Regions from separate parts of the Paenibacillus sp. V4I7 genome, predicted to be linked through region 2. Evidence: riboswitches for the same ligand, from Rfam matches in the RefSeq annotation. Region 2 holds a riboswitch; the other holds the start of a gene.
The links. A riboswitch is a leader RNA that binds a small molecule or an ion and turns the genes downstream of it on or off. The one in region 2 is predicted to bind cyclic di-GMP.

Region 1 (11,156 bases), 4.5 Mb from region 2:
TATCGATCACATCACCGACTGAGACCATTCCTTTATAACCATTAGTCAGATTTATCTCGTAGGTATCGGAGCCGCCTTTAGTTCCCAGTGTAATGATACCGAAGTTACCGGTCGTGGCCTCCGCTTCGTCAACTTTAAGGCGATAGGTTTGACCATAATGCAGCTGTACGGATTCATCGATGCCAATCGGCGCCGCTCCAGTAGCAGCCCCCATGGCCTCAATCTTCGCCGTTGCTTTCACGCTGATTGACACCTTATCAAATCCAATCACTTTGGCCAGAGGCACATCCACAACTTTCTTCAGAACGGCGGTTGTCCTGTCTTTCATGGTGACAGATAAATCGATTAAACTTGCCGTTTCTCCATGGATGCTTAGAATTTGATTCGCAACATCGCGAACATTATTCTCCGTCGTGGTCAGTTCTTGTGCACCTGACAGAACGGCCGTATTCGCCATCTTCTGGAGGTGCATTTTGACGACATATACCTTACCTCCTTCTATTACGACCGCCGTCATACCCAATAATGCAGTCAATACGAATGCCGCCAGTACGGCGACATTTCCATCCTGTCGCACCATGAGGCGCTTTAGCTTTTCAATAATCAAACTAAGTTTCATGACTAGCCCCCTATTCCACTCTTATCGTTGAAGCGGCTTTAACGGTCGGAGCCGGAAGCAGCTTAGAAATAATGGGTGTCATATACGTGTATGGGTATTCCAAGGTAACGGTAACATAGTCGCCGGAATGGCGATTGGGCTCTTTTGGCGAGATGTCAACTCTAAGTAAGTTTGAATCGCCAAGATGCACATACTTTTTAGCGAACGTTTCGATTTCTAAATCTGTCCTATCAAATCCGCCTAACCTCACCGTTTCTTGTGCAACGTTGTTCATGTTCATATAGGCATACATCAATCGGCCGAAATCGAAGATACCGCATACCAGCAATAAAAAAATAGGAAGAATAACGGCAAACTCCGTCAGCGACTGCCCTCCCTCATCTTTGATCATAAAATCCCCCACCCTCTAAGCCAAAGACTTAATACCGCACCTCCTGCAATCGCAACACCATACGGAAATGCTGCCGTAAAGGCGTCATCTTTCATAGCAGAAGATATTTTCATCCCATATCTTAGCAGCACTACCGAGAAAATAACTTGCTTGAGTCTCTCGATAACACCCTTACGTAATAGGAGGAGTGCAAGTGCGATCACACCGCCGATTAATGCCATGTAGACGGAAGCAAGCAGCACGAATGTTACGCCTTTGAATGCGCCGACAAGCCCGAGCAGCTTCACGTCGCCGGCACCCATTCCTCCTAACAGATATGGAATCAAAAGGATACCGAACCCCACAACAAAGCCTAGTACACCATCCACAAAACCAGGAAAGCCGTCAGATGCGCTTAGCAGCATGAAACCGATTACAGTGCCTGGTAAAGTGACTGCATTGTAAATCTTGCGTGACTTCAGATCGGTGAATACGCAGATGGCGAGAATGATAATGAGCAAACTGTCAACTACAACCATACCTGCCTCCCAAGAATGTTTTTATAAAAAGGGTCTACGTTCCGTAAAACGTAAGACCCTCTTCATTGGAGCGTTAATATAAAAGACAACCGCTGTTATTATGGAGTACCATTAGTCGCATTTGCTACATCTTGGTTGACTCTGTTGAAGAGTGTGAGAATATTACCCTTCAGTGCAAACAAAACACCAACTACACCAACCGCGATAACCCCAAGAACCAGACCATACTCTGTCATCCCTTGACCCTGTTCTTCAACCAAAAGATTTTTGATTTTGCTCACCTTAATCATTTCACTCCTTTTTTAATCGAGAAGTCCTACTGTTCTGGCTGATTGCTCGATGACGCGAACACTTTTATCGTAGAGGCTGTAAACCTCCAACTTTATACCAAATAAGATACTAACTACACCCACCGCAATAACGCCAAGTACCAAGCCGTACTCTGTCATACCTTGGCCTTGCTCATTTGTATACAAGTCTACTAATTTAGCTGTCATCATATAGTTCCCTTCCATACAAGAAGGCTGATTTTATTAAGTGCGAGTAGCTGCATTCGAGACATCATTGTTCACTCTGTTGAAGAGTGTAAGAATATTCCCTTTTAATGCAAACAGAATGCCAACTACACCCACCGCAATTACACCCAGAACCAATCCGTACTCTGTCATCCCTTGTCCTTGCTCTTCTGTTAAAAGACCTTTGATTTTGTTTTTCATTTTAATTTCCTCCTCGGTTTTTAAATAAATTGGACCGTTTGACCGACGGTCGTTCGGGTAAGGCCGATACTGCCTGCGGGAAGTTCCACCACTGAAGTCGTTCCTTTGAATACAGCGCCAACGCGTCCCGGCTTCAACTGCTCTTCTACGCCTACGACACGATGCTGTTTATCCAGATAAACCACATCAATCGCGTATTGCATGAAAAAGGTATGTACCGATCTACACGGTTCGATGTGAAGGCATAACCCGCTGGAAAGTCGCTTTGTAAAGAGCAACCCACGTAGTCTGCGACCAAAGGTTTTGGCCTCCATCACCTGCTGGGCTATCGTTTCGCCCGTATTCGTATTCACCAGCCTCAAACAGTCTTGACCCCCTTATGCCAAATAAAAACCCCACCTTTCCCGAAAGGTGGGGTTGCTGCTGTATATGCACAGCAAAACAAACGCCCTTCCTCTTTCGGCAGCTGGCTGGCTTGACACGTTTTGTCGTGCGTTAGCCCCTATAGCTTTGCGTCGCCGGTTTTCACCGGTTTTGCCTTTGTCGAGATTCCAGATGCGATGTTCCGCTTGGAATTCGTTGTGATGCTTTCATCATAGAATTCGACTTGATTTTTAGGTATCCACCAAAAAGCCCAATTTTCTAACAATTTAGATAACTCATTTTCATGCCAAAAGACACCTTCTCTTATAGTTCTCCTACTATTTATTGTGGGTATAAAGTGATAACGCTATTCCATCATTTAGGAGAAAACCCCTTGTTTTATGTCATTCCCATAAATTCATAGGCTTTGAAAGGCAGGATTTTTTTTAGGCTGGACCTACATCCGAACCAAAAAAAAATGCTGAAAATTAGGAAAATAGTACGACTAGTGCAAGGAAGGAATTTAAATAAACTTACAGAATGTTATTATTCATGTCGAATTATATGGTTAGACGAATCCTGTAATCCAAGTGAATGATAAAAGGCAAACCCGCGCGAAAGCCGGGGACGCAAAGCCACGGTTCTAACCCATCGAGATACGATGGCATGAAAGCCGGGCCGCTCTAGCAGCTTGGTTTTTTATTTTTCATTAAATAGATACGTTCAGTAAGGAGGAGCACATGCGCATTGGCGAACTTCTAGTCATGAATGGCGTTATTACGGAGGAGCAGCTCGATCAGGCGCTTAAGGAACAGACGCGTCACCCAAAAAAGCTCGGGGGGATACTGACCGAATTTGGGTTTATCACCGAGCGTCAGCTCGTCGAGGCGCTGGAGTTCCAACTAGGCGTACCTGTCGTAAATCTCAACGAAACGATATTTGATCTTCCTACAGTCCAGCTCATAGATGAATCGATTGCCAGGAAGTATCATCTCGTTCCAATCAGCTGCGCCGGAGGTAAACTCAAGGTGGCCATGATCGACCCTTTAAATAAAGAGGCGATTAAAGCTATTCAAATGGCGACGGGTATGAGTGTTCAACCGTTTATAGCCATGCGAATCGAAATGGAAGAAGCCATCAACCGATATTATGGTGTCGATACAACCGTAGAAACGTTGAATGAAATCATTCAAGCCGGCGTATATCAACAAGCAAGTGGCATTCATATCGAACCGCATGAAGACGGGCTTATAGTCAAATACCGAATTGACAGTTCGCTCAAAAATAAGAAAACGCTTTCTAAACACATGCATGAAACGTTGTTCAAACGCATCAAACTTCTAGCCAATCTAAATGCCTCTGAAGAGCGGCTGCCACAAAACGGCCGTTTTCAGATTAAGGTTGACCACAAGCAGTTGGATATACGCGTATCCACCCTGCCAAGTGTTAACGGCGAAAGCCTATTTCTTCGCTTGACAGATAATTCTGAACCTCAACTAGCCATTTCCGAGCTTGAGTTCAGTGAAACCAATTTGCAAAAATTCGAAAAAGCGCTTGGACTGCCAAGCGGCATGATCTTGATTTGCGGGCCGGAAGGCAGCAGGAAAACTTCCATGTTATATTCGATCCTCACTCGACTGACAAACGAAAACCATAGAATCATAACCATCGAAGATCCAATAGAGCTCAGAATGCCGGGAATTACACAGGTGGAGGTGAACGAACAGCTCGGCCTGACTTTTGCTCATGTGCTTCGGTCGGTATTGCGTCAGGATCCGAACGTCGTCATGGTCAGTGATATCCATGATGCGGAAACGATTGAAATGGCAATAAGGACGACCCTCACCGGCCGTATTGTGCTCGGTGCCATATATGGCAGCAGTGCAGTCAAGACTATAAGCCGGCTGATGGACATGAATAAAGACTCGCACCTGCTCAGCGCTTCGCTTTCCTGCATTGTGGCTCAGCGTTGGGTAAGGCGAATATGCCGTCAATGCGCTCAATCCTTGCCCGCTACCGAAGATGAAATCAAGCTATTTGAAGCTCATGCAGTTCTGCATTCGGATGATCAGAAGAACGGAAAAGGAATTATCGGCAATTTCCGAACCTTGGTATCCACCCAGATCAGCGGCAAATTAACCGTGACTCGAGGGACTGGCTGCAGAGTATGCAACGATACCGGTTATCGAGGTGTGGTTGCCCTACAGGAGGTGCTGCTTATTGACGGAAAGCTGCGCGAGCTCATTACTGGGCAACGTCCGATCCAGGAAATCGAAAACCATTTAGTGCAAATCGGCTACAAAACGATATTGTACGATGGGCTACTCAAAGTTCGTGAAGGCATCACTACCGTCGAAGAAGTGTTAAAAACGATCGATTGACAGCAATCCAATTCTAAGGGGGAACTAGGATGTCTTACCGATTTCTTATTGTTGATGATACCCAATTCATGCGCAAAATGGCTGCCGATTGCTTAAAGCAGAATGGTTATGAAGTGGTTGGAGAAGCGACTAACGGTAGAGAAGCTATTAAGCTGTATGAAGAACTGATTCCGGATATCGTCCTGATGGATCTAACGATGCCTGAAATGAATGGCATCGATGCCATTAAGGAAATTCTTAAGCTCGATCGCGACGCCGTCGTGTTGATCTGCTCGGCCAGCAATCAGCAGGATTTGATTTTCGATGCGCTTGAAGCCGGGGCTAAAGGTTACTTAATGAAACCTTTCAACCCCGTCCGTTTAATTGAAATGATCCAAACTCATGCAGAACCCCATCTCGGCGTTGCACCTTCGGCTAGCAAGGAAGACCTTACGGCACATTCAGAGGATCAAACTCCTATCGAATTCGAGGATAAGCCAAGTGTGATCGAACACGAACATCCCGTAGAAAAATGTGAAGACAATCAGGCTGAAGCTGTCGTGGCGGGCATTGAGCCTGCCGCGTTGCTCGAACTGCTCGAGGATTCGCATCCAGCGACGATAGAACAGGAAGCTGCTGCAGAACTAATAGCAGCGTCAATCGAGATTCCAGACCTTACCGAGAATGAGAACACAAATCATAGGATAAGGGGAAATGAGAAAATGAAAAGCTTTGTTAGCAGCTATAATTGCAGTTGGCAGGAAGACATTCAGGGGAATACAGCGAATTTCAACGTCGTTTGTACGGAAAGTGAGAACAAAATTATCATTGAGATGTCCAACCAAAATAACGAAAAACAGGTCATCCCCTTTACACTCGACGGTTTCCACCAGTTGACTGACTGGTTGGAAGGACATATGGGAAACCGAATGATATCGAAGTTATAGATATACCATAAAATCCTTATACAAAACAAAGACAAATCTAGTGAGAAAACCTCTATCGAGGCCTTTCGAAGATGAGCGACCGCGTTTAAATGTAGGTTTTATCGCCAATAAGAAAGTCAGGTTTTCTTTTAGAAAAAACTTATACTTTCTTATGTGGTCAAATAGGTTCATGATCAAACAAGCCCAGGCCGTTTTTGGCACTGGGCTTGTTTGACCTCTCAACCTTTTCAAGTAAATATTCCTTCGTTAATCCTTTGGTAGAAGCCATACCCGCTCAATAAACTCCCCTGCTGATATCGGTCTGCTAATCAAATATCCTTGAACGCCATCACAACCTTGCTCACGCAAGTAAGAAAGCTGTTCACTCGATTCGACTCCTTCGGCGATTACTTTCATGTTTAAGCTATGCGCCAATTTGATAATTCCGCTTATGATCAATTCGTCTTTTGGAGACATATTTAAGTTATCAATAAAAGACTTGTCCATTTTCAAATAATCAAATGAAAAATGCTTCAAATAGCTAAGCGATGAGTAACCCACTCCAAAATCATCGATGGAAATAGATATACCGAGCTCTTTAATTTCTGCAAGCACCTTCATCGTATGTTGGGTATTCTGCAGCAGCATACTCTCCGTTATCTCAATTTCAAGCCACTGAGGATCCAGCTCGGTTTCCCGCAAAATTTGCCCAATCGTACGAACTAAATGCTCATTTTGCAATTGAATGGAAGAAAGATTAACCGACATAACAATAGGTGGAAGCCCTGCATCCTGCCAAGCTTTATTCTGCCTACATGCCGTCCTTAACACCCATTCCCCGATGGGCAGGATCAATCCACTCTCCTCAGCGATCGGAATGAACTGAACAGGCGACATTTGTCCCAATTCTTGATTTTTCCATCTAATGAGGGCCTCTACTCCGTTAATTTTATCGCTCCTCAAATCGATCTTCGGTTGAAAATGCAAATAAAATTCTTCGCGCTCGATCGCTTTGTGCAAATTAGAATGTATCTTGTGCTTGGCTTCATTAAGCTCTTGAATGCTTTTAGAATATACGCTGTAGGTGTTTCCACCGAATTCTTTGGCCCGATACATAGAGGCATCTGCATTTTTGATTAACGTTTCCACATCGGTCCCATGCTCAGGATATATACAAATCCCTATACTAGTCGTTATATATAATTCTCTTCTATGCAAATAAAAAGGTTCAGCTATTGCTTGTAAGATCGCATCGGCAATGGGTATGACCTCATCTGTATGATTTAGATTTGGAAAAATAATCGTAAATTCATCGCCCCCCAGCCTTGATACGATAGATCCTTCCGGAACAGATTGGATAATGCGCTTGGACACATCTATTAATAGAAGATCACCTGTATGATGCCCCAGCGTATCATTTACTTGTTTGAATTTATCTAGATCAAGAAACATTAATCCGACTAATGAGTTGTTACGAGCTTTGTCCAATGTTTCCGCCATGCACTCTTGAAAGTTGCTTCGGTTCGGCAGCCCGGTTATTTCATCAAAGTAAGCCATTCTATGAATAATCTGTTCCGCTTGCTTCTGTTCGGTAATATCCTTTGCAATTCCATAGATCCCGACAATCTGATCATTCACTACGGTCGGACCACAAGTTATGAACAGATCACGGCTTGTACCCTCTTTCGTTAAAAAGCCCATAATAAATTGTTGTGGATTTCCCAGCAGCGCTTGTTCTATATGATGTATAGCTTCTTGTTTCCCTGTAGAAATCACATATTCGAATAAATTAACGTCCAATATAGACTCTGGGGAATAGCCAAGTAATTTTTCTAACATCGGGTTAACACTCGTAAATTTACCAGATAGATCTAATGTAAAAACAATATCTGGATTATGGTCAAATAAGGACTGGTAACGTTGTTTGCTTTCTTCTATTTTATAGATATGCTTGTTATACGCTGAGATTAGGAAGTTAATAATTAGCATGAGAAAGACCGCAAAAATGATCTCAATAAGTAGATCACTCGAATTTGATTGTTTCAAAAAGTGATACAATAAAATGGCTACTACTAATAAAGAAACTTGCATTTTAACAACTTTAATAATCGAAATTTCATTAAAAAAAGAAATTTTACTTACAAATTTCATGATTCCTGCACGTACTAATAAGTTAACGTTCTCAAAAACAAAGGTAATGCAAATAACTTGAATAATCAATGGTAGCTGGGTTGTAAACTTTAGAACCGCTGCTGCACACACCATACTAATAAAATACATTCCTAACGTCGAAAATAACCGGTACCAGTTAATTTTATAAAATGGTTTGGTGGCTAACAAAAAAAACATTATTGCACTTACAAGAATAGGAACTGTACTTGCTGCGATTCCCATAGAATACATTAAATAAAGAATTCCTAATGTTGATCCATTGTACAAAAGTCCATTAGGCATTTTAATTGGGAATATATCAACTATTAATGTTAAGACGCATATAAGAATTATAGGTTCCCAAACTCTATTAGATTCAAGAAATTTCAGACAAATAAATGTTGTGTAAATTCCAGTTAAGAATAATATCAGAGTGTATAGATTTTTATCCTTCATGCTGCTCCCTCTTCGAAGTGGTTCCTAATAGAAATCTTATAAATCCGATGCCTACACTAATATCTCCAATACTTATCACATGTTTGAAAAAAGGAATCCAATCTCCTAGCCACCAATAATCGGAAGTATTCATTAGTTGATGTCGAGGATCGTCTGTAACAAAAGCAGAACCATTATAACCAGACATCATCAGAGCCTTTTCTGATACTGGCATTAAACCACCGTGTATACTTAAGGCAAATAAATTAAACAAAGCCCCAAAACATATAAAAATAATACCTGGTAAATGCCTGTTTATCCATAAGCCAATTACCATTATAGCAAACGAGAGTTCAAGTAGAATAGGATAGTCGCGCCCCGTTCTTTGACTCAACCAATAAATAAAAATTTGAAACGAAAAGGTACCGATCAATAAGTAAGGCATTCTGAAAGCTTCAAAGGAATCAACAATTGTCAATAAATTGCGTTTCAGGATTATACAAAGTAGAAGGCCTGCAAGTATGAAGTAAATCATATATATTCATTCCTTTATATAAAAAAATGAAAGGAACTAGGTTTTGCCTAGCTCCTTTTTTGGGATTATGGCCCCCAAGGCTGTGATACAACGGATGAATAAACCATAGCTGTCAAAACAAGAGTCATAAGTATCCAATTCTTCCAATTTTTCATTTCATTTCCTCCCCTTTGTTTGAAAAAGAATGTCTAGTCAAATGGAAAAATCCATTAATGAAATTATACTTTTAATGGATTTTTTATACAATGAAATTATTCAAAATATTCGATAATTCGATAAATAATGACATATTAATTCGGAAGCTCCTGGTATTCACTTAACCTTCTAGAACCTCCATGCTCAATTCCAATTCTATTCCCGTTTCTCCTCTCATTCTGCATAATCCGAAGCTATCATTGGAAGTCGAAACCCCAGCACCAAATGGCAAATAGAAAAATAAAATACATATTGACTTTTCACTATATGAAGCATATTATTATCTCATAGCTAAGAATCTTAATTTAGAGATATTTTTCTTTCATACAAAAAAGCATAGTTTACCAAAGTATTGACGCAAAGAATACTACATTTACACATTCGAAGGAGTTGTTGATATGTACGATATCGCAGTGATTGGCGCAGGTCCCGCAGGAGCAAGTGCAGCATTGTTTGCAGCAAAAGCAGGAAAGAATACTTTACTCATCCATAATGATAAAAGCATGACAAAAAGGGCGTGGCTTGAAAATTATTATGGTATTGAAGAAATTTCCGGACCTGATCTTATCGATATTGGGAAGAAACAGGCAGTTAAATTTGGCGCTGCAGTGAAGGAAGAGAAGGTTCAAAATATCGTTAAACTAGATGCAGGTTTTCGCATTGAAACCACTATCGGACAATATGAAGCTAAATATGTCATTATTGCAACAGGAGCTTTAACAGAGCTTGCGGAACATTTGGGCTTGAAAACAAAACCAGCAACCGAACCGCGAATTAAGACGGTCATTGATGTTGATACAAATGGCCAAACAAGTTTGGAAGGCATTTGGGCGGCAGGTACAGCAGCTGGCGTTAGCGTCCATGCTATCATCACTGCTGGTGACGGGGCTAGAGTGGCGATAAATGTCATTAGCGAAATAAATGGGGAAAGATACGTTGATCATGATATTTTAAAAACTTCTGAATAAAAATTGACCAACTTTACACAAATCATAAAAGGAGTGGTTCACTATGCTTACCATTTTAAATAAAATAAATGTGCTTTCAAGAAAAGAGAAAGAAATCGGATTAACCGAGATTGAAAAAACAGAACAAGCCAATCTGCGTAAAGAATATCTTCAAATATTTCGTGGTTCAATAGATAGCTTGCTCTTGAATTCTTCAATTATTGATCCGAACGGAGATAATGTTACCCCTGAAAGATTAAAAAAAGAACAGGCCAAACTAGCTGCAAAATAAATTTCACGAATCTAAATAAATAATGTAAAAAACCTTCCAAGTAACGTATTGGAAGGTTTTACTATACTTATTATTCAGTGAAATCGTTCAAAGAGTCCTTATTCTCCACGTGATACCAATTGAAATCGGCATACCCGCTTATACCTCTCCACACCAATGTTGCTGTATTTGCTCAACCTTTGCAATATTTGCTCTCATGTATGACTAAACCGGAGTATGGGCAAGAAATATCACCTTCAGAGTCCAAGCCCGATCAGTATGGCGTCGAAATGTAATCATCCGGCTCCGCTCTTGCCGAAATCAATTCACTTCCTGTTCAATGTGCAGGATCCCAGCCATCGATTCCGGCCAGTACAGATTGCGTATTGATCCCCGCAGCCTGTGAAGCACTCAGCTGTTCGGACCAGGTAACTCGGCCTGTTGTAGAAACGCCCGGACCTGTGCTGCCATATTCGGCGAAACGGGCCGTGCTTTCGTTCGCCGGATCCCCCCAATTGTTCCAGCCAGCCGGGATAATGTGCGTATTCATATACGAATACAAATACGTTACAGATGCGTATGGCCGCCATGGACGCCCTAAATAAACAGTATCGTCCAACGATCCCGAACGGGTCAGACTGCTGTTTATGAACACATATCCGTATGCAGTCGTTTGGTCTGTCGATGCTGCCGTCACAAAGCCATTGCCAAGGCTTTTGATTTCACAGC
Region 2 (11,156 bases):
ACAACCCTTTTCTACTTTTTCAGCTATGTCATTCTGTGATATCTACAATTTTGCTTAAAAAGCATGTAGGTAGTCCAAGTGATTGTGGGGTCAGAGCGTTCCCTATGCGCTCCTATAGTATAGTCTTGGAAAACCTGGATTCACTTCTAACTGAGTCAAGGGAATAGTGGTTCAGGACCACCCCAGAGTTCCAGCTATCTGAGCTAAAGGGATAGTGTACATAGTTATCTCCAACTCCGAATTCCGTGAAACGAAAAAACGCTGACCTCAGTTAAGAAGTCAGTGTTTTTTTACTGGTTTATAATGGCTTGTGTTCGAGCAGCCAAATTTTACTTTGGAAGTCTCCATGGAGACCAGAGACTGGCAGTCCGGCGTAGAGAAGATGATCGCCAGGGTACTCACCTTGCAAGCCTGCGATTTGGTAATCGAAGGATGGGTTAAGTCCTTTGAGCCGCAGCCTTTTGAGAGGTGCATTGGGCTCAGCGAGCACGCGGAAGTAAGCGACCATAGCTTGAGTCTTGTCTTCAGAAACGATCATCCAAGCAGTTTCGTTGCCTTCGAATGGACTGAGTAAGCGGTACATGTCGCCGAATTGGACGAGCGGGCGGATATGTTTATAATCGGCAATTTGCTTTTTAACGATTTCTTTTTCCTCGTCGCTAAACTTGGTTAGGTCGAGTTCGTAACCAAAGTTGCCGGACATCGCAACATCGCCGCGCATTTCCAGAGATGTCTCACGGTGAACTTGATGATTAGGTACGGCGGATACGTGCGCTCCCATTGTACTAACAGGATAAACGATGCTCGTCCCATACTGAATTTTCAAACGGGAAATGGCATCTGTGTTATCGCTTGTCCACGTTTGCGGCATATAGTACAGCATGCCTGGGTCAAACCGGCCACCGCCACCGGAGCAGCTCTCGAACAAAATATGCGGGAACTTGGTCGTCAATGTTTCAAGAACGCGGTACAACCCAAGAATGTAGCGATGAGCGGTTTCTCGTTGTCTTTCCGGAGGCAGCGCAGCGGAGCCAATTTCGGTCATATTACGGTTCATATCCCATTTGACGTAAGTGATCGGCGCGCTGCTTAGGATATCACTAATCATTCTCGTGATCGCAACACAAACATCTGCACGTGAAAAATCCATTATTAATTGCTGACGACCTTCTGTGCGTCTGCGATTCGGTACATGTAGGCACCAGTCTGGGTGTTTTCGGTATAAGTCACTGTCTGGAGAAACCATTTCTGGTTCAAACCACAGCCCAAACTCAAGTCCCATCCCATTGACTCTAGAGACGAGGTCCTCTAGTCCACCCGGCAGTTTGGCTTTATCAACGACCCAGTCTCCCAAGGAGCTGTTATCGCTGTCTCTTTTGCCGAACCAACCATCGTCAAGAACGAATAGCTCGATGCCAAGCTCTTTGCCGGCACTGGCGATGCTTTCGATTTTATCCGCATTAAATTGAAAATAGGTTGCTTCCCAGTTATTCACGAGCACAGGTCTTGTCCGATCACGGAATTCACCGCGGCAAAGCCGAGTACGGTAAAGCTTGTGATACGTTCTTGACATGTCCCCTAGACCAGCGTTTGAATAAACCATTACAGCTTCAGGCGTTTGAAAATGTTGTCCCGGCTCAAGCAACCAGCCAAAATCAAATGGATTAATACCCATGGATACACGTGCTGAACCATACGGCTCAACCTCTGCATGGGCAGCGAAATTGCCACTATAAACAAGGCTGAAACCATACACATCGCCATGATCTTCATTAGCGTCCTTGGAAAGCAGTGCAACAAAAGGATTGTGCTGATGACTACTCGATCCGCGGCGACTTTCTACAGTCAATTTACCTGGCGCTAAGGGTCTTCTCTCGATATGTCGTTCTCTAACCCAACTACCTGAAAGCTGAAGAAGATCAAAATCGCTATGCTGATAATCAAGGCTCATACTAAGCGCTCGAAGCAGCTTTAGATCTCCGGATCCTTCATTTACGAAACGTACCGATCTAGTCATCGCTGCATGCTGCTCAAATATCGTATAGGTAAGAATGACCCGAAGGCCAATGACAGAATCAACGAGTTCAAGCTCTAAGGTTTCCGCTTCATCATCTTGCTCTACATATGTCGCAGGAAGCTCCTCGAGCCCTGGTTTTCCTTGGTAGATTCGATGCTTGTCATAGATGAGCTCAGAAATTGTAGATCCATCAGGAAGAGCAACTTGATAAGCAGGCTCCCGATAATCACTTGTACCGTATGCCGGGTACTCTTGAGGTAATGTATCGAAAGAAATGCTGCGATCTTCGGGAACAGGATTTGGTGAGAACGAACATCTCTCCTGAAATTGGAGGATCGAAGCCAATTGACCTGATCGGATGGGGCGTCCCCAGTAAACATGGGCTGGGTAAGCGGAATTGATTAGTTGAATAACATAGCTCATTTGCTTGTTTTGTAAATGAAATAATCCTTGAGTTGGTTCAAATGTAATTCGCATGATATCCCTCCTACCTCCTATTATCATATCCCTTCGCGAACAAAACTATGGAGAATTACCACCTACATATGGAGGAATGTAGTTTTAGATGCATAGAAATAGGAGCCAAGGCTCGAAATAGCCCTAGCTCCGTTTTCGTATTTATCATTTTTAGCCAAATTTATAAGTCATGCCATAGCCGCCTTTGGGGTAGACCCAATCAATGTTGTAGGATGGACACGCAATTCGGCAGGTGCCGCATTCGATACAATTCTCAAAAGCAACAGTTGTAATTTTGAGTTTCTTTTCCCATTCATAGACGTCCGAGGGACAGAAATAATTGCAATCCTTCGTTACACAATTTAAACAGGTCTGCGTATCCTTGATTACGAGGTGCGACTTATCATCGCATTTATAACGAATGGTAAATAGCTTATCTGAAATGTCACTTTGGCTCATCCGTTCATCGCCCTCCATCCTTTGTAGCCTAGCTTCATCAGGTTTACCGTACCGCCTGCGGCATTTTTGATGAGCTTCATGGCCATTTTTTGCTTATCCGCTTTGGTAATCCCATCCACGAGGAACATGTTGTAAGCCGCTTCATTCAGCGCTCTGGGCAGCTTGTCGAACAATAACTCTGGGTCCTGCTCTTTGAGGAATTGATGCATGCCTTTGTATTTCTGTAAGTCTTTATGAACAAAGGATTCGCGAATTTTTTGGTCGTAGGCTTTGAGTGAAGCAGCTGAAAAATCACTTTGTGCTTTGGCCTCAACAATCGCCTCGCCGGCCAGTCGACCAGAGGTCATGGCTAAATTCGTTCCTTCGCGGTGCACAAAGTTGATTAACTGCGCGGCATCCCCACAGACGCACCAGCCATCTCCCGACAACGACGGGATCGAGTGAAAGCCTCCCTCGGGAATCAAGTGCCCGGAGTACTCCTTCGTTTCTCCCCCTTGAATCAATTTCCGAATCATAGGGTGCTGCTTAACCGCATCGAGGACCGCATAAGGCTTCACCTTTTTGTCCCTTAAATGATTGACCATAACGCCTACGCCAAGTGAAATGGTTTCTTTATTCGTGTATAGAAAACCCATGCCCGCCATACCTAGCGTGGTCTCGCCCATAAACTCAATCGTAACGCCTTCGTCACCTTCGAGTCCGAATCGATCTTCGATTTTCTCCCTAGGAAGGGCAATTACTTCTTTCACAGCCAATGAAACTTCGTCCGGCATCCATTCTTTGTGAATGCCCATCGCCTTCCCGAGCAAGGAGTTTACCCCATCGGCAATGACGACAACATCGGCGTACAAATCGCCGTCATCTCGATCGGTACGAACACCAACGACCTTATTACCTTCGCGAATTACATCGAGTGCAACGGTTTCGTAAATAGGGATGGCCCCAGCAGCAACGGCTTTGTCCGCGAACCACTGATCGAACTTAACCCGCAGTCCCGTAAAGCAATTGTAAGGCTCCTTGTAAGCTTCATTGCGGTGCCCGAAGGTGACCATGGATTCTTTGCCCATCATCCAGATGCGCTGCTCCACAATGTAACGCTCCATGGGAAAGTTTTTTTCTTTCCAAAATTCGGGTACAAGCTCTTCGATTTGCTTACGGTATAGGACACCTCCGAAAATGTTTTTGGCTCCGGGGAACTCGCCCCTCTCCAACAACACAACGGATAATCCTGCACGTGCCATCGTCAAAGCGGCTGCTGCACCCGCCGGACCACCGCCAACAACAATCGCGTCAAATTTCTCGTTCACTTGGCTTCACTCCTTTCAAGAGCCACGTTAACCCCTGTCTTCAAATCGTAGGACGGCAAGGAGCTTTCAGTACTTGCTCGTTGGATGCCAAATAAAGTTCGACGCTTCCTTATCTCATTCGTAATGGCAGGAACAATTTTGAACATATCGCCTACTATGCCGTAATGTGCAAATTGGAAGATTGGCGCTTTGTCGTCTTTGTTAATCGCGACGACGACGTCCGCATGGCTCATACCTACGGTATGCTGAACTGCACCGGAAATGCCGATGGCGAAGTATAGCTTCGGCCTGACCGTGGCACCGGTTTGACCAACCTGGTGCTCATGCCCGATCCAGCCCGCGTCGACCGCGGCACGCGATGCGCCAACGACGCCGCCGAGCGCATCCGCTAGCTCGGCGAGCAGCCCGAAAGCATCAGGCCCGCCAAGTCCGCGGCCCCCTGCCACGATAATCTCGGCATCCTCGAGATTGAGCTTGCCTGTTTCGCGCAGGAAGTCGAGCACCTGCGCGGCAATCTCTTCCTCTCGCATCGTCGCCTCGATGCGAATGATTTCGCCTTGGCGCGTCGCGTCCTTCGGCAGCGCCTGAAACACCCCGGCGCGCGCCGTCGCCATCTGCGGCCGGTACTGCTTACAGAGGATGGTGGCCATCATCTTCTCGGAAAAAGCCGGCCGGCTGGCCAGCAGCAGCCTTGACGGCGGCGGCTCCACGTCGAGCTGCGTCGTGTCGGCCGTCAGCCCCGTCGGCAGGTGTGTCGCTATCGCACCTGCCAAGTCGCGGCCCGTCGCTGTCGCGCCGAACAGCACGATCTCAGGCTTCGCTTCCTCGATCAGCTTCAAGCAGACACGGCTGTATGGCCGAGTCCGGTAGGTGCGAAGCTCAGGTGCTTCGCATAGGAACACCTTGTCCGCGCCGTAATGCACGGCTTCATCGGCGAGGTGAGCCACATTCTCACCGATCACAAGCGCCATGAGCGGCGCGTCAAGCTTCGTGGCCAGCTTCTTGCCTTCGCCCAGCAGCTGCCAGGAAACCTTCTTCGCAGCTCCATCTCGCTGCTCTACAACGATTAATACCCCCCGATATGCCGACCAATCGGGCATCGACGCTTCAGGCTGGTCGTGTGTTTGTTCATTTGTCATCGTGTCTTCCTCCATTCCCATAACGGTGATTCAGAGTTTAGGTAGTACCCCTGCTTTTCTTTCATGAAGACCAGTCTAACAAAGTCTGCATCTCTTTCGTCATGAGCTGATCGGCTAGCTGAGCAGCGGCTTCTTCTGGTGAATCAAACGCGATCATGTGCGTTTTAACCGCTTTTATCTCGGGCACCCATGTTTTGGCTACGATCGTTGGTGAGCCTTTTAGCCCGATTTTCGCTCTTTCAAGATCCGGAAAATCAGCTGTCGTCCAAACAGTCGGCTTATAACGCGCAGCCCGAATCATACCGGGCAGCGATGCTCGTCTCACCTTATTCAGTTCCTTCAGCGCCGTGATCAGCACCGGCATGCTTGTCTCAACGACTTCTATGCCATCTTCCAAGAGCCGATGCACACGAACTTTTCGCCGCTTTTCATCCACATCAACAACTTTGTTTACATAAGTAAGCTGTTCCAAATCCAATCGGCATGCGACGCCTGGCCCAACTTGCCCCGTGTCGCCGTCCAGCGTTTGTTTGCCGCAAAAAACGATATCCACCGGTCCCCACGTTTCAGCAATTTTACGGATGGTTCGGGCAACAACGTACGATGTCGCCAGCGTGTCCGCTCCCGCGAAGCCGCGATCCGTCACCAACACAGCATCGTCTGCCCCGAGGGAGATGCATTCCTTTAATCCTTTCTCCGCTGGCGGAGGTCCCATTGTGACTACTGTAATCCTTGCCCCCTGTTCATCCTTAATACGGAGCGCCTCTTCCAGCCCATGCATATCATAGAAGTTCACGATACTTGGGACACCTTGGCGAATTAACGTATTATTTTTGGGGTCAATGCGAATTTCTCTAGAGTCAGGTACCTGCTTAATACAAACGACTATATGCAGCATCTCTGCACCCTCCTATTTCTTAGGAAACTTGCTTGCACATTCGACAGCAAACGGATCTGAGCTTGTCAGCATTGTGAATTTTGTCACTTAAAATGACGAAACGAAATCGCTTTCAGTCTTTTTTTTAAGTTAATAATCTAACACAATATATGCGAAAAGCCTCCTAACATGACACTTACTTTAGTCCAAGGCCCAAAAGTAATCTTACCGATGTTGCTCGGAGAATGAAAAAGCCGCAACCTACGCCAAAGCGTGGAATGCAGCTCTCTCCTTATTTAAGGCTTATTTTTTGTTCGTTTTCGCCCATTCGTCTAATTGTCTTTGCTTCTCAGCAATAATTTTATCCATACCTGCCGCTTTAATCCTCTTCCGCTTCTTCTACCTCATAGGTACATAGGAAACGCTCAACACCGGGATACTTCTCCCCAAGGCTGCGAATAACGAACCCAATATTCCGATAAAATTGGACTGACTCTTCATCCGTTTCAGCCACGATTCGAACAGGGTGCATATCTTCAATAATTTCAAGGATAATTCCCCGTCCAAAGCCTACCCCTCTGCTCTCCGGTTCAACGGCCAGATGAGTGATCGTCATCTCCTGATTATCACTGAGCTCAAAGCCGATGATGCCCACCAAGATACCTTCGGATTCATATCCAAACAACCATAGATTAGCATCATTTTCATAACGCTCAATGACAGGTTGCAGCGCCTCCGGATCGGGGAAAACGCTGTAACTCAGCAGTTCTTGTATTTCAATTTCGTTAAGTCGGAATTTCACATTCACTAACATCTTTATTCACTACTTTCGTTTTACATTATCTACACATAATCTAACAACTTAAGCAAGCTGTCAATATGCGTTATAGGGGTGATTCCCTTCTCCTTCATCAGATGTCCGTTTGGCCCATAGCTGATAAAGGGAACTCCTGCATCAACGGATGCTCTGCCATCTATCCACGAATCACCGATCGATATCCATTCGTTCTCAAGAATTTGTGGAAAATGCTGCTTAGCGGCTAAGTACCCGGAGGGAGATGGTTTCATGGCATTCATCTGCTCTCTTCCGATGATCAAATCAAAGTATGGATGAATTCCAGTCGTTTCCAACGCATGTACTGCGGCCTTGTATGAATTATTTGTAACAATAACCAGGACATAGCCCGTCATTAAAACATTTAGAAGCTCGGAAACATGGGATTCCAGTCCTGCACCCTCCATGCCTATTAGTTCATGTTGAACGACCATATTCATTACTTCATTATAGGACTCTTCAGGTATCCCATTCGCTTTCACATGCTCAATCATGGTTGATGTGGTATGCTCTTGAATCGGGAAACCAACTGGCAGTAAATCATTCTCTGTAAGGTAGTCCGCCACTTGCTTTTTCATCATTTGGAAATTAATGCTAGACCTCAGCAGTGTATTATCCATATCAAAAATAATGCCTCGAACTTGACTTGATATACTCATTAAACCTCACCTATCCATCTCTAGAACTATAGAAATTTTAAGAAATTAGCATTATTAATTTTTTTTAGTTGAATTCGACATTTTTCGCTAATTATATGTAAATACCGCTATAGACACGTCATTTTTAACTAATTATAATGAGGCGTATTAACTGGTATATAAGCTTTTTACATCATTAACTAGTGCCTTTTGAACTACATATATAGAATCGTCAAAAGCAAACCATTGGAAACAATGCGACGCAAAGCCATGACCTAAGGCACCCCTAATTGGATGCTATGGACGACAGGTTACCGAGTCAAGGAGTTCATCCTTTCATTCGGGATGAACTTTTTTATTTATACGAAATGAGGTTGATTCATGCATCTTACGCTAATAGATAGTTATCCTATTTACCTCATACTGCTAACGTTCATTATTTCAATAACTGCTCTTTACATATCCTTTACTAACCAAACAGCACTCAAAGCATCCCTTTTAGAGTCTGCTATCGATTGTATCATGTTGCTTAATTCAAGTGGGAAGATCATTGCGTTTAATCCTGCGGCAGAAGCCATTTTTGGATACGAACGCAAAGAAGCTCTAGGGCTTACGTTAATTGATTTTCTTTTTGAAAAAGATGGCCAGGAGACAACCTTCTTAAATCTGCTGTTCACGGCTAAAGACGAGACGATTATCGGTAAGCGAATCGAATTGAAAGCATTTCGATCGGATGGCAGCGTATTTCCGGCAGAAATAACGATTACGAGCACTCCGTATAAAGGAAAGCTTGTCTATACAGCTTATCTTCGCGATCTGACTGAAAAAAAGAAATCTGAAGTAATGATACAGCAGCTAGCTTACTTTGATCTTCTGACAGGTTTGCCGAATCGCAACCAGTTCAATCAGCTTTTCCATGATGCGTTAAACAACGCCAAACAACATAAGCAAAGCTTAGCGCTACTTTTCCTTGATGTAAATCGGTTTAAGCACATCAACGATACCTTAGGCCATCACTTAGGAGATCTTGTTTTGCAAAAGTTCTCCGCATTGCTCTCAGAAAGCTTGTTTGCACAAAGCATTGTCTCCAGACTAAGTGGCGACGAATTTGTGATTTTGTTCCCTTTCGGAAATCGGAAGTCAGCAGCTGTGCAAGCGGAGAAAATCATTCAACAATTGGAAGCTCCTTTCCAAATCGACGGGCGAAATATTTTTGTTTCCACCAGTATTGGTATCTCTTTGTATCCTATCGATGGAGAAGATCCGGAGGTTTTACTGAAAAATGCCGATCAAGCGATGTATCGGGCCAAAGAACGTGGAGGAAACCATTATCATTTTTATGAACAGGAACTGAGTGTCATTCATTCGAGGAGAAGTGCCTGTGAACAATCCCTTCGGACAGCCAGAGAACAAAATGAGCTTTACCTGATGTACCAACCCAAATTCCATATTCCTACCGGCACAATCATCGGCGTTGAAGCTTTACTTAGGTGGGATAGCCATGAGTTAGGAAGCGTCTCGCCGAAGGAATTTATTCCTATTGCAGAAGAATCCGGACAAATTATTGCAATTGGAAAATGGGTATTACAAACGGCCTGCGTACAAATGAATAAATGGCAAGCTGCAGGTATGGAGCCTGTTCCTATTGCAATCAATATATCCGCTGTTCAGTTTCATCAAGAAGATTTGGTGACAATGATTCTTGATATTCTGCATCAAAATGAGCTGGAAGCAAAGTACTTAGAACTTGAAATTACCGAAAGTGCATTGATGAATAACAGCCTCAGCTGTATGGAAAAGCTTTATGCTTTAAAGCGTGAGGGAGTTAAAATCTCCATCGATGATTTCGGAATTGGTTATTCTTCTTTAAGTTATTTACATAAGTATCCAGTCGATACTTTGAAAATTGATAAATCGATCATTAAAGACATCTCTACCTTTATTTCTGATTCTTCTATCATTGAAGCTATTATGGCCATGTCATATAGTTTAAAATTGAGTGTCATTGCTGTAGGTGTAGAAACTCATGAACAGCTCACTTTTTTAGAGAGAGTTGGTTGTCAACATATACAAGGATACTTATTATCTGTTCCACTTACAGCCGAGCTATTTGAAAAGAGTTATATGATCCATGATGATAATGCTAGTCCAAATGCTTTATGAAAAAAGCCAGAATGCGGATGTTACTCCGTCTTCTGGCTTTTCAGATTGGACACCGAGCGAATAGCAAACGGCATGGCCAATGAAAGTAAGCTTGCCAAAAGTCCAAATACGAACATGCCGTGAATACCCGTATAAAAGACGCTGGATTTAGTAAGGATTGCCCCCATGATGGTTACGCTGACCGCTGTTCCAATATTCCGTGCAAAGAGCTGAAGCGAGGTGGAAATCCCCTTCTGGTTCGCTTCTACAAGCTGCTGTGAACCGATTGTAGTAATGGTGAAAATTATTCCATAAGCAAGACCAAGCGCCGTTAGTGCGGTAAACGTGTACCAGAATGGAGTACCTTCGTGTATGAAATAAAATAAGGCTGCTGTAATAACGAGTATCATATTACCTATAACTAAAAGCCGTTTATATCCATAGCGAAGCACCCAATTTCCACCAGGCACAGCAACGGCCATCCACCCAATGGATGTACTCAGAAGAGCAATACCACTGACAAACAACGAGTAGCCTTGATTTTGCAAGAAGAGAGGAATGAAGCTAGAAGTCCCAAAGAGAGCCGCGCAGCTGAGAAAGGAGCTTGCAATCATTATGGCCACCGGACGATTGCGAAGTAGGTTTAACGGAACAATTGGCGCAGGATGTCTTTTCTCATAAAAAAAGAAAGCAATCATAAATATCCCCCCTAGCGCACCATAGATGTAGCTATAATGCTCAACTGCTGTTGTAAGCAGCAATAAGGATATTCCACAGGCAAACAAAATAGCTCCGCCATAATCGACCACTGCTTTCTTCGGTTGATACACTTCCTTATACGGCTGCAAGGCAAGAAGTGCAATGATACATACCGGTATATTGACGAAAAAAATCCACCGCCAGCTCAGGTAGGTAACGAAGAACGTGCCCAGTAGAGGCGCTAAAATCGCAGATAACCCCCACATCCCGGTAAAATACGCTTGAACTTTACCTCGCTGCTCCACTGGATAAATATCTCCCGCAATGATGGCAGGAAAAGGCATCATCACCCCTGCACCAATCCCTTGAATGGCTCTGAACAGGATCAGCTGCAGCATGCTCTGAGATAAACCGCAAAGAACAGATCCGAAAAGAAACAGAAGTATACCTGCTGCAAAGATACGTTTCCGCCCAAATAGGTCAGAAAGTCTGCCTGCTAGTGGAGCTAGTACAGTAGAAAGGACCATATAAGAGGTAAATGCCCATGCATACAGGTCATTGCCACCAATTTCTTTCACTATAATCGG

Region 1: linked by a shared signal. The riboswitch ahead of QFZ80_RS30005 (DUF192 domain-containing protein) and the one ahead of QFZ80_RS09490 (putative bifunctional diguanylate cyclase/phosphodiesterase) in region 2 are both predicted to bind cyclic di-GMP.

Annotation. Positions count from the first base shown of each region.
Region 1 covers NZ_JAUSZD010000002.1:6,377,495-6,388,650, forward strand. The annotation lists gene QFZ80_RS29975 (pilus assembly protein TadG-related protein) at 1-619, opposite strand, end outside; gene QFZ80_RS29980 (TadE family protein) at 630-1,010, opposite strand; gene QFZ80_RS29985 (A24 family peptidase) at 1,007-1,528, opposite strand; gene QFZ80_RS29990 (Flp family type IVb pilin) at 1,627-1,809, opposite strand; gene QFZ80_RS29995 (Flp family type IVb pilin) at 1,831-2,028, opposite strand; gene QFZ80_RS30000 (Flp family type IVb pilin) at 2,062-2,244, opposite strand; gene QFZ80_RS30005 (DUF192 domain-containing protein) at 2,265-2,597, opposite strand; cyclic di-GMP riboswitch class I at 2,703-2,793, opposite strand; cyclic di-GMP riboswitch class I at 3,201-3,293, shown strand; gene QFZ80_RS30010 (GspE/PulE family protein) at 3,348-4,988, shown strand; partial or broken gene QFZ80_RS30015 (response regulator) at 5,018-5,365, shown strand; gene QFZ80_RS30020 (EAL domain-containing protein) at 6,161-8,500, opposite strand; gene QFZ80_RS30025 (DUF5317 family protein) at 8,490-9,014, opposite strand; gene QFZ80_RS30030 (FAD-dependent oxidoreductase) at 9,608-10,177, shown strand; gene QFZ80_RS30035 (DUF896 domain-containing protein) at 10,221-10,448, shown strand; gene QFZ80_RS30040 (pectinesterase family protein) at 10,765-11,156, opposite strand, start outside.
Region 2 covers NZ_JAUSZD010000002.1:1,857,138-1,868,293, reverse strand. The annotation lists gene QFZ80_RS09525 (alpha-galactosidase) at 299-2,494, opposite strand; gene QFZ80_RS09520 (ferredoxin family protein) at 2,645-2,932, opposite strand; gene QFZ80_RS09515 (FAD-dependent oxidoreductase) at 2,929-4,239, opposite strand; gene QFZ80_RS09510 (electron transfer flavoprotein subunit alpha/FixB family protein) at 4,236-5,378, opposite strand; gene QFZ80_RS09505 (electron transfer flavoprotein subunit beta/FixA family protein) at 5,440-6,276, opposite strand; gene QFZ80_RS38925 (DUF3502 domain-containing protein) at 6,559-6,624, opposite strand; gene QFZ80_RS09500 (GNAT family N-acetyltransferase) at 6,635-7,057, opposite strand; gene QFZ80_RS09495 (HAD family hydrolase) at 7,099-7,749, opposite strand; cyclic di-GMP riboswitch class I at 7,956-8,047, shown strand; gene QFZ80_RS09490 (putative bifunctional diguanylate cyclase/phosphodiesterase) at 8,110-9,891, shown strand; gene QFZ80_RS09485 (MFS transporter) at 9,912-11,156, opposite strand, start outside.